2 regions of the Bacillus sp. C28GYM-DRY-1 genome follow, and region 1 is predicted to be linked to the other one. Evidence: predicted binding sites of a transcription regulator. Region 1 holds the regulator's gene; the other holds the start of a gene.
What was found. Region 1 encodes LexA, which represses DNA repair genes until DNA is damaged. Its sites were predicted from a motif close to CGAACATATGTTCG; they were not measured.

Region 2: uvrB (excinuclease ABC subunit UvrB) is a predicted target of LexA. The motif match lies at 2,717-2,730, and genes of this name have one in related genera.

What each region holds. Positions count from the first base shown of each region.
Region 1 is NZ_JAUMKF010000001.1:285,744-291,388, forward strand. Features, by position in the region: gene Q3W56_RS01465 (YndJ family protein) at 1-110, shown strand, start outside; gene Q3W56_RS01470 (hypothetical protein) at 212-526, shown strand; gene Q3W56_RS01475 (poly-gamma-glutamate hydrolase family protein) at 760-1,518, shown strand; gene Q3W56_RS01480 (YndM family protein) at 1,541-1,993, opposite strand; gene fosM (FosM family fosfomycin resistance protein) at 2,174-2,596, shown strand; gene Q3W56_RS01490 (hypothetical protein) at 2,673-3,101, shown strand; gene lexA (transcriptional repressor LexA) at 3,493-4,110, opposite strand; gene yneA (cell division suppressor protein YneA) at 4,260-4,577, shown strand; gene Q3W56_RS01505 (YneB family resolvase-like protein) at 4,598-5,251, shown strand; gene Q3W56_RS01510 (DUF896 domain-containing protein) at 5,315-5,548, shown strand.
Region 2 is NZ_JAUMKF010000002.1:150,883-156,527, reverse strand. Features, by position in the region: gene Q3W56_RS02925 (PEP/pyruvate-binding domain-containing protein) at 1-1,922, opposite strand, end outside; gene Q3W56_RS02920 (DUF2198 family protein) at 2,393-2,623, shown strand; gene uvrB (excinuclease ABC subunit UvrB) at 2,808-4,793, shown strand; gene uvrA (excinuclease ABC subunit UvrA) at 4,801-5,645, shown strand, end outside.

The sequences.
Region 1 (5,645 bases):
TGATAGAAGCTATGCAGGACAACAAATTAACCGCTGTTCATCACATGTGGCTGTTTGGAATAAAATTTCTAACTGTACATTACATCATTACATATTGTCCGCCCAAATGAAGAACCTAACACAAAGAAGAGGATTCGTCAGCCAGCTGCTTAGTGAGTAGATCAGCGACATTTTAATTCTGCGCCGCATCTAGACGGGAAAGGAAGGATTAATGATGTTTTATATCGGTTGTTTTCTGATCCTTTGGCTGGCTGCGGGATTTATAGTGGGAATGAAACAAGTGTATGTCGATCAGCTGTTTGATAAAGGCGTAACCGAAAGATTGGAAAAAGAAGCGGGTGATCATGCGCACGCTGACCGGAGGATCAAACAGCGTGTCCTTTACATTGCAACAGTGACATTAAGCGGGTTTATCGCTGTTTATGATGAAGTGAAAACTATCCCGCAAAGGCGAAAAATAAGAAAGATTGAAAAAAACCTTATGGAATTGAATAAAGAAATGAAACAAAGAATGAAACGAAAATAAAAATGCACAGGCCGAAGGGCAGGTGCATTTTTTTCTGTTTGATATGGGAATTGGGTAAAAGGCTGTTGGTGCCAACTTACTTTTCATAAATTCAGAAATAGGAAGAACAGCGCCCGGGCTAATGGTATATAATATTGTGAATTTAACAAAAATTTAACAAGGAGGACGAGAATTTCGTGCTAAAGCCTCAAAGAAACCGACATCCTGTAAATTTGGACTTAGAGGCGGAGTAGATGAAACCGGCCAAAGTATCCCTGCTCCGCCGTTTGCTCCATTCCTTGAAGCATGTTGATTGTAACATAACCAAACGTTTTCCATCAACTCCTAAAATTGTAAGATTGTTGTTTATTTTTATGGTGTTTGCTCCGATTTCTTCAATATATGCTGAAGATGTATATCAGAATTTTGAGGAATTAAAAAACAATGAAGATCCTTCTGATTACGGCATTGTTACGAAACAAACGTGCAGCCCTGTTCTTGTTTTAGCCATTCACGGAGGAGGTATAGAGGGCGGGACAAGTGAAATAGCGAGAGAACTCAGCAAAGAGTACTCGTTGTATTTATTTGAAGGCTTAAAATCGTCAGGAAACTCGGTGCTGCATATTACGAGCACGCGTTTTGATGAGCCTCGGGCCCTGAAAATGACGGGAAGTCATGAATATGTCATATCATTGCACGGATATGCAGAAGAAGATCAGCAGATCGAAGTCGGCGGTACAGATCGCGTAAGAGCGGCAGATTTAGTTAAAAGACTGCAAAATGCCGGTTTTCCTGCGGTACTGCTCGGTATGGATCATCCGCACGCAGGTGTAAGTCCGAATAACATCGCAAATAAATCAAAAACAGGTTTGAGTATCCAGTTAGAAATGAGCACTGGTTTTAGAAAATCTTTGTTCGGCATTTTTTCTTTAAAGAGCAGATCTGTCACTCAAAATGAGAGGTTTTACGATTTTACAGAAGTGCTGTCCCGTTTTATCAATAATAGCTACTGAAAAATAGGAGGCGTTTAGCCTCCTATTCCTCGTGATTCTCCTTCGTAACGTCAGGAAACAGCTCGTCTGCGGCTTCTATTTGATACTGCAGAGTGTTATCCCTGGCTGACAGTTCATTTCGAAAGGTTTCATCCAGCACATTTTTTAGCAAATACCGATGAAAAAAGTATTCAAAAACAGTAAGACAGGCAGCGGAAAGTAGAGCAGCTGCAAACGGTGGGAAATCATTTCTTGTTTGGGTTAAAACAAAGACCCAAAGAATAACGAATGAAAGTCCAAAGTCAGCCAATGAAGCTGTAATATTGTTTGTTCGCGGAAGGACGAGCATGTCACCGGATAGATAGGAAACAAAACCTAGGAAAAGTGCTATAAACATCACACTTAAAAAGGGCGCGTGATAGACTCTGTCCAATATCACATATAAAAGGGCAAAAGTGAAAGCAACCTTTGAAGCAAGAGCAATGATATGTTTCATTTAACCACCTAAATTGTTATTTTTGAAGAAAACCCTTGGCTGTAAATGAATGACAAAGAACATTCACAGTCATTAGTGTAAACAATCCGATGTTGTTTACACTGGTATTTTTTGCTGACTGAAACTTTTTTGGGAAAAAGTCGTACATATGGATGATCAGCTTTCAAGGGGGAATGATTTGTGAAGGTAAAAGGAATCAACCATTTATTATTTTCAGTTTCTCATCTGTATACATCGATTGATTTTTATCAAAAAGTATTTGATGCCAAGCTTCTGGTAAAGGGAAAAACAACAGCATATTTTGATTTAAATGGCATATGGCTTGCGCTTAATGAAGAACCTGACATTCCGAGAAATGACATTAAGGCGTCTTATACCCATATTGCATTTACTATCGAAGATCATGAGTTTGAGAAAATGTCAGCGAAATTAAAAAGGCTTCATGTCAATATTCTGCCGGGCAGAGAACGAGATGAACGAGATCGAAAATCAATTTATTTTACCGATCCAGACGGTCACAAATTTGAATTTCATACAGGAACCCTTCAGGACAGGCTTCGTTATTATAAACAGGAGAAAAAGCATATGGATTTTTATGATTGAAACAACCTCTTGGTATTACACAGAACATGTACATAAATCTTATGAAAGGTTAAAATATGGAAAAGAAAGGATGTGATTGAAAATAAAAATCTTGGGCTTAACAGCAGTTTTGATGTGTTTTTTCGGCATTGGCAGTACCCACGTGTCAGCTTTAGATTTTGATCACAAAACAAACTTTATTTTAAATGACAGCACAAAATCGTTTGTTCTGGACAATATTAATGATGTTCCGGCGATCGACTATATTTTAGGCTATCAGTTGACGATCTTGGGAGCCAATACTTGCTCAGTTGAGATTAAACTTCAGCGAATGAGGCTTACGGGAGAATATACCACGCTGAGCACGAAGCAATTCAGCGGAAGCTGGTTTGATTTTAGCGCTCAGGATAAGGTTTCTATCGATCCATTTCACCGATACCGTATATTTGCAGAAGAACACTCAGAAAACTGCACAAGTGTTCGGGTAAAGGGCAGTTATGGTGTACAGTATTTACAATTTGATTGAAGCTCACGTTGATCAGGAGAGGTGAGCTGTTTTTTTTAGATTATGTTGAACTAAGTTTACTGTATACTAAATTTTCATTAAATTTCAATGTCGCGCTCCATAAATATACATGAAGCCGCGCTATTCCACGCCCTATGAGAATGAAACATTTTTCAAGAAAATAACGTCTAATATTTTAAACAACAATAACCTGATAAAAGTTTCCTGAAGGAAAGAAAATTTCTTGACTTCAACAATTATCCGGTGGATAATTATGGTGTAAACATGATGTTCTTTTCCCCTCCTATTCAGGCTCGCACCCAAAAGCCAGGGCGAGCCTGCTTTTTGTACAATAAACCCCCTCTCCGTAAAGGAAGAGGGGGTTATTTCATGCATTTGATAGATTAATAGGTTAATGGACGGTTCTGAACACGCCAATCACTTTCCCTAGAATACTGACATTCTGCAAGATGATAGGTTCCATCGTTGGGTTTTCAGGCTGTAAGCGAATGTGAGTATCCTCTTTATAGAAACGTTTAACCGTAGCTTCATCATCTTCTGTCATCGCAACTACAATTTCCCCGTTGTTCGCTGTATTTTGCTGTTTAACGATGACATAATCCTTATCGAGAATACCAGCATCAATCATGCTGTCTCCCATGATCTCCAACATAAATACATGCTCGTCCGGAGGAACCATACGATCAGGAAGCGGAAAATATTCTTCAATATTTTCTACTGCTGTAATAGGAGATCCCGCCGTGACTTTCCCGATGACGGGTACATTAACGATCTGACTTTGCGGAATGTCTACTTCTTCATCAAGGATTTCTATTGCTCTAGGTTTTGTCGGATCCCGTCTAATCAGCCCTTTTGTTTCCAAACGGGCCAAATGGCCGTGGACAGTTGAGCTGGACGCAAGCCCAACAGCCTCTCCGATTTCTCTCACGGAAGGCGGATATCCTTTTGATTTTACCTCTGCTTTAATAAAACGGAGGATATCTAGTTGCCTTTTTGATAGCTTCGTCATTTTTTGCACCTCAAAACGTCGATTTTAAGAAGATTATAGCATGATTTTCCTTACAGTACAAACATAGGTTCGAAAAAACAATTGACAGAAACGTTTGTTCGTATATACTGAAATTATAAAAAGGCGAACAAACATTCCTGTTGGAGGTTATGAGCATGAGTAAAGAATCTATTATTTTTGTTGGTCTATTCTCAGTGATTTTGAGCGCAGTTATCCTTTTGCTGTCATATACAAGCAGCGGTCAGGACCTTAATCAGTATGCTAAAATAGAAGTCCAGCAAGGCGACACACTTTGGTCAATTGCTGATCAGGTTGCAGATACAAAAAAGATAAACAAAAACGATTTTATTGAATGGGTAGCTGATAAAAATCATCTGCAGACGTCTGATATCCAGCCGGGAGACGAGCTGGTGATCCCATTGAAAAAAAAACATCAGGATGCATATGAATTAGCAACTGTAAGATAGAGAGGAAAGATAGAAAAAAAATGAAAGCACTCATATATGCCCGCGTAAGCACAAATAAAGAACAGCAGGAAACCTCATTAAAGCGGCAGGTGGAGGAGCTAACAGCCATTGCAGCAGAGAACGGCATGGAAGCCGTCAAAGTGATTTCTGAAAAAGCCAGTGGATACGAAATGGATCGGGACGGTGTATTTGAACTGCTGGATGAGATCAAGAATTCGGGTATTGATGTTATTTTGGTTCAGGATGAGACTAGGCTCGGTCGGGGAAATGCAAAAATTGCCCTGCTCCATTGTATCTACAGAGAAGGTGTGAAAGTCTATACAACGGCTCACAGAGGTGAATTGGAGTTATCGGAGGCTGATTCTATGGTGCTGGAGATCGTCAGCATAGTGGAAGAGTATCAGCGCAAAATTCACAACATGAAAATCAAGCGGGGAATGAAGCGTGCAGTAAAAAATGGCTTTAAACCGCAAAAAAACTTGAAAAACCAACATGAAAACAGCGGAAAAGATAGAATAGAGGTCCCAATCTCAGAGATTGTCCGCCTAAGAGCGAATAAACTGACGTTTGCAGAAATTGCGGCAACGCTAAGAGGGTTTGGCTATGATGTGTCTAAAGCTACCGTCCACCGGCGGTATCAAGAGTACATAGAGAATGATGAGACAGCCGAGTGAATAGGTTGTAAAACTCTTTTTGATCTAGTACTATATAGACAAAATGCAATAAAGGAGTTTAACATGATTTCAAACGCTAAAATTGCCAGAATTAATGAACTTGCTGCTAAAGCCAAAGCTGGCGTTATAACAGAAGAAGAAAAAGCCGAACAGCAAAAGCTCCGTCAAGAGTACTTAAAAGGTTTTCGCTCATCTATGAAAAACACGTTGAAAAGTGTGAAAATTATTGATCCAGAAGGCAATGATGTGACACCAGAAAAGCTAAAAAAAGAACAAAGAAATAACAAACTTCACTAATATGAGAGGAATACGGAAATATCGTATTCCTCTTTTGCATATACTATGAGCAAAACTCTTATGTGACAAAATTCAACAAGTTTCTCTCGAATTTAAG
Region 2 (5,645 bases), on a different contig from region 1:
CCTATCTTTAGCAAAAAGACTCTCGCCTTGGCATCCAGCATGGCATCAATATAAAAGTGGTGATCATCCTTTATATTTGCAGAGTTCAGCGTCCATTGATAATAACGGTCAAATTCTTTACGCAAATCGGGGTCTTCTATGTTATCCATAAAGTCATTGTATAATTTCTCGCGTTTTTCTTTCGTTTTCTGAAATTCATTGTCAAAATGATAGCCATTGCGGACATAGTTTTGAATATTGGCAAGGGCATAATATGGGTTTTCTGCCCAGGTCTCTTGAATCAGATCATGGCTCTTTACAGATCGCCATCCGTATTCCTGTAAAAATTCATGGAGGTTCTTCAGGAAGTGTCTGCCCTCATCTGTTTGTTCCATTTTTTCCTGCAGATGTTCCGGCTTGGTGTTTTCAAAAATGGACAGCAGATTCGGCTTATCCTGAACTTCAACAGAAAATAGCCATAAGCGGCGGTCTGTTTCAAGTGATTTGTTCATTTTGCCTGTCAGCATTTCGTAGAAATGAGCGTTTTCGGATTCTCCTTGAATTAGCTGGTACATCGCTTGCAATTTGTTTGTTAGAAGAATTTGCGGAAAAACGATATTGAAGTGCTCCTCATAAGCCGTAAGATAAAAGGCCTTCAGTTTTTGAAAAGCATCCAGTGCACTTTCTGCGGTATGCTCAGTTTGTGAGAGCTGGTCAAGCGTTTTATAAAATGGGAGATATGTGTGATTGATGATGTCATACATACGCTCCGATAATATTGGGAAAAGCTCTTTGCCGCAGTTTTCAGAAGGCAGCTGCTGTCCGCCCTGGCTTTTGGAATAAATATGTCCGCGATAAAGTTTTACTTCTTCAACAACTACACCAATCGGGAACTTTTGCATGCTCCTCTTCAAGCCATACTCCAACGCAGGTACGATCAAGGATGAAAATAACGGGCTCACCGGGCCTTCAATATGTGACTCCATGTTGAGCCAGAAATCATTCATATCAGCATCTGTAATCATGAAGCTGCGTTCTTCTTCTGCCGCTTTTTCGTCCTGTTCAATGGTTGTAATCGGGCGGGCCTGCAGAAGGTATACGTGATGATCAGCGATTCCGAATTCTATATCGACTGGATATCCGTACAGGTCTTCGGTTTTTTTCGTGATTTCAGCCAGTTCAATTACTTGATCATCTGCAAGGCAAAAACGGCTGCGCATATCTTCGCTCGTTTCTTTTTCGGTGATTCCTGCTGCTGCAGCCTCCATATAGATTTCCTTTGCACCTATTTCTTTCTGAATCTCAAACGAAGATTTATTGACTATAAATGTGTCTGGGGTGACACTTCCTGACACGACAGCCTCCCCCAAACCATAGCTGGCGCTGATTAACAGCTCCCTATCATCATGGGTAACAGGATTACGGCTAAAAATAACACCTGATACCTCTGAATGGATCAGGCCCTGAACGACAACTCCCATTAACGGCTCTGCGATGTGGTTATTCATTTTTTTCTTATAGCTGCTGACTCGGCCGGAGAAAAATGAGGCCCAGCACTCTTTCACTTTAGTTAGAAACTCTTCCTCTGTTTTAATATTTAAATAGGTTTCATATTGACCCGCGAATGAAGCGCCTTCTAAATCTTCCGAGGCAGATGAAGAACGCACGGCAACGGATCGGTATGATTCTCTCAGCTTGTAAAAGGAACTTGTCAGTTCATGTTTCAGTTCTTCAGAAAATGTTCCGGCGATGATCCCGCTTTCGATGTTTTCGCTAGTTTCATGGAGCTGGTTATCCTCCATAAAACGGGCAAGTGCATTCGTCTGAATAATAAACCCGTTCGGAACAGGAAGACCGTGTTTGGCCAATTTAATCAAGTTCATGCCTTTTGCTCCTGCAAGCTGGCTGGACTCTTCTGCTTGGCGAAATAATACAGAATACATATTTGAAACCCCTCTTTCCTTCATATTGTTTTTCTCTCTAGTCTTTTATGACGGAGCCTGTGTTCAAAAAAATGATAGTGAACACTATCATTCAATTGTAGGTATTTAGGAAAATGCTGTCAAACGCAGAAAGTCCTAATTAAAATGAATAGTTAAGTTAGTTAGATTATCATGAAAAATACGGCCGTACTGGTGCAGTGTGCCTATTTTTCTTTTATTCTCGGAATTTGGCAGCGGGCATGAATATGCAGCTGAGGTTTATGACTTCATAAAAAAATGCCGCTGATTGGAACAGTGGCAAAATGAAAGAGGTGCTTGTTGTGCTGTTATCGGCACCAAAATGCAATACGGTGATTGATTTTGGCTGAAAAAGGGTATGTTGTAGAAAGAGGGAACGATTGCACGATTGTCCGATTCTTCATTTTTTACTATAATCAGATCAGATGAAGAATCCCTGAGGAGGGTTTTTGTTGATTACAAAAGCCGTTTTTGCAATGTTTTTCCCTTTTATGCTTGTTGTTCTTTTTACAAGAGTCACCTTTAATCATTATGTAGCGATTGCTCTAACTGCTGCATTGCTGTTTGCTTCTTATTTAAAAGGCTATACAGAAACGTATTTTATTGTAGGATTGGATGTTGTGTCTCTTGTGGCTGGCGGACTGTATATGGCCAAAAAAGCTGCTGAGAAAAAAGAAGAATAAATCGGACATAATGAATATAAAGACTGAATTCCTGCTTTTACGTTTTAAAAGCAGGTTTTTTATACACGAAAACAGCTGGAAATAAAAAACCACCGAACTTTAGTTCGTGTTTTTAGTGATTTTGCATTCCATTGTGTTACTATATCTATAGGAAGATTTCGTTAAAGAAACGGAGGCTTATTTTGTGAAAGATCGCTTTGAGTTAGTCTCGAAATATCAGCCCCAGGGAGATCAGCCGAAAGCCATTGAAAAACTTGTAAAAGGAATTCAGGAGGGCAAGAAGCACCAGACTCTGCTGGGAGCGACAGGAACGGGCAAAACATTTACGGTGTCCAATTTGATTAAAGAAGTCAATAAGCCGACGCTCGTAATTGCCCATAACAAAACCCTCGCCGGACAGCTTTACAGTGAGTTCAAGGAATTTTTCCCGAACAACGCTGTCGAGTATTTTGTCAGCTACTACGATTATTATCAGCCGGAGGCGTATGTGCCTCAAACGGATACGTTTATAGAGAAAGACGCAAGTATTAATGATGAAATAGATAAATTAAGACACTCCGCAACATCATCTCTGTTTGAGCGGAGAGATGTCATTATTATTGCGAGTGTGTCTTGTATATATGGCCTCGGTTCGCCTGAAGAATACCGGGAAATGGTTGTGTCACTGCGACCTGAAATGGAAATTGAGCGCAACGAGCTGCTCAGAAAACTAGTAGACATCCAATATGCCCGCAACGATATCGACTTTCAGCGTGGTACATTTCGTGTGCGCGGAGATGTAGTGGAAATCTTCCCGGCATCCCGTGATGAACACTGTATCAGAGTTGAGTTTTTCGGTGATGAAATCGAACGGATTCGGGAAGTGGACGCCCTGACAGGAGAAATTCTCGGCGACCGTGATCATGTCGCGATTTTCCCTGCATCCCACTTCGTAACGCGGGCAGAGAAAATGGAGAAAGCGATTCAAAATATCGAGGAAGAGCTTGAGGAGCAGCTGAAGGTCATGCATGAAAACGGCAAGCTGCTTGAAGCGCAGCGTTTAGAACAGCGGACTAGATATGATCTTGAAATGATGCGGGAAATGGGTTTCTGCTCCGGCATTGAAAACTACTCAAGACATTTGACACTTCGGCCTCCGGGTTCAACACCGTATACGCTTCTTGATTATTTCCCTGACGATTTTATGATCGTGGTAGATGAGTCGCATGTGACGATTCCTCAGGTGCGCGGCATGTTTAATGGAGATCAGGCGCGGAAACAGGTGCTGGTGGATCACGGTTTCCGGCTTCCGTCAGCGCTTGATAACCGTCCGCTCCGGTTTGAAGAATTTGAAAAGCATATGCACAATATCGTGTATGTATCAGCAACACCAGGCCAGTATGAGATTGAGCATACGGATGAAATGATCGAGCAGATCATCCGTCCGACAGGCCTTCTTGACCCGCTTATTGACGTGCGCCCGATCGAAGGCCAGATTGACGATTTGATCGGCGAAATTCAAGCAAGAATCGAGCGGGATGAACGGGTCCTCGTGACAACCTTGACGAAGAAAATGTCAGAGGATCTGACCGATTATTTAAAAGAAATCGGCATTAAAGTAAACTATCTGCATTCAGAGATTAAGACGCTTGAACGGATTGAAATCATCCGCGATCTGCGCCTTGGCAAGCATGATGTACTTGTCGGCATCAACCTGCTGAGGGAAGGGCTCGACATTCCCGAAGTATCTCTCGTTGCGATTTTGGATGCGGATAAGGAAGGCTTCCTACGGTCTGAGCGTTCTCTGATTCAGACCATCGGACGGGCAGCAAGGAACTCTGAAGGACGCGTCATTATGTACGCAGATAAAATGACGAAATCTATGGAAATTGCGATTAATGAGACAAAACGCCGCCGCGAGCAGCAGGAGCGGTTTAACGAAGAGCACGGCATTACGCCGAAAACGATCAATAAAGAAATTCGCGATGTCATTCGTGCCACAGTAGCAGCTGAAGATAAAGCGGAATACAAAACAAAAGCCGCGCCGAAGCTGTCGAAAATGACGAAGAAAGAACGCCAGAAAGTCGTCGAACAGATGGAGCACGAAATGAAGGAAGCCGCCAAGGCGCTTGACTTTGAAAGAGCCGCGGAGCTTCGCGATTTACTTTTAGAGCTAAAAGCGGAAGGATGATGAACAAATGGCTATGGATCGGATAGAGGTGAAGGGAGCCAGGGCACATAACCTGAAAAATATCGATGTAACAATTCCAAGAGATCAGCTTGTCGTTATTACGGGTTTGTCCGGATCAGGCAAATCCTCCCTTGCCTTTGACACCATATATGCAGAAGGGCAGAGACGGTATGTCGAGTCGCTGTCTGCATATGCCCGCCAGTTTTTAGGGCAAATGGATAAGCCGGATGTCGATGCGATTGAGGGGCTTTCTCCTGCCATCAGCATCGATCAGAAAACAACGAGCCGCAATCCGAGGTCAACTGTCGGTACGGTTACTGAGATTTATGATTACCTGCGTCTTTTGTATGCGAGAGTAGGGAAGCCTCATTGTCCAGAGCACGGGATTGAGATTACATCGCAGACCATCGAACAAATGGTGGACAGAATTCTGGAATACCCGGAACGGACGAAGCTTCAGGTTCTGGCCCCGATTGTCTCAGGCCGAAAAGGCGCTCATGTCAAAGTGCTCGAACAGATCAGAAAACAAGGTTATGTCAGAGTCAGGATTGACGGCGAAATGGCTGAGCTTTCTGATGATATTGAATTAGAAAAGAATAAAAAACATTCGATTGAGGTTGTCATTGACCGAATTGTGGTGAAAGAAGGCGTAGCGGCCCGTCTGTCAGATTCATTGGAAACGGCGCTCCGTTTAGGTGAAGGACGGGTTATGATTGATGTCATCGGTGAGGAAGAGCTGATGTTTAGTGAGCATCATGCCTGCCCGCACTGCGGATTTTCAATCGGCGAGCTTGAGCCGCGGCTGTTTTCGTTCAACAGCCCGTTCGGAGCGTGTCCAACGTGTGACGGTCT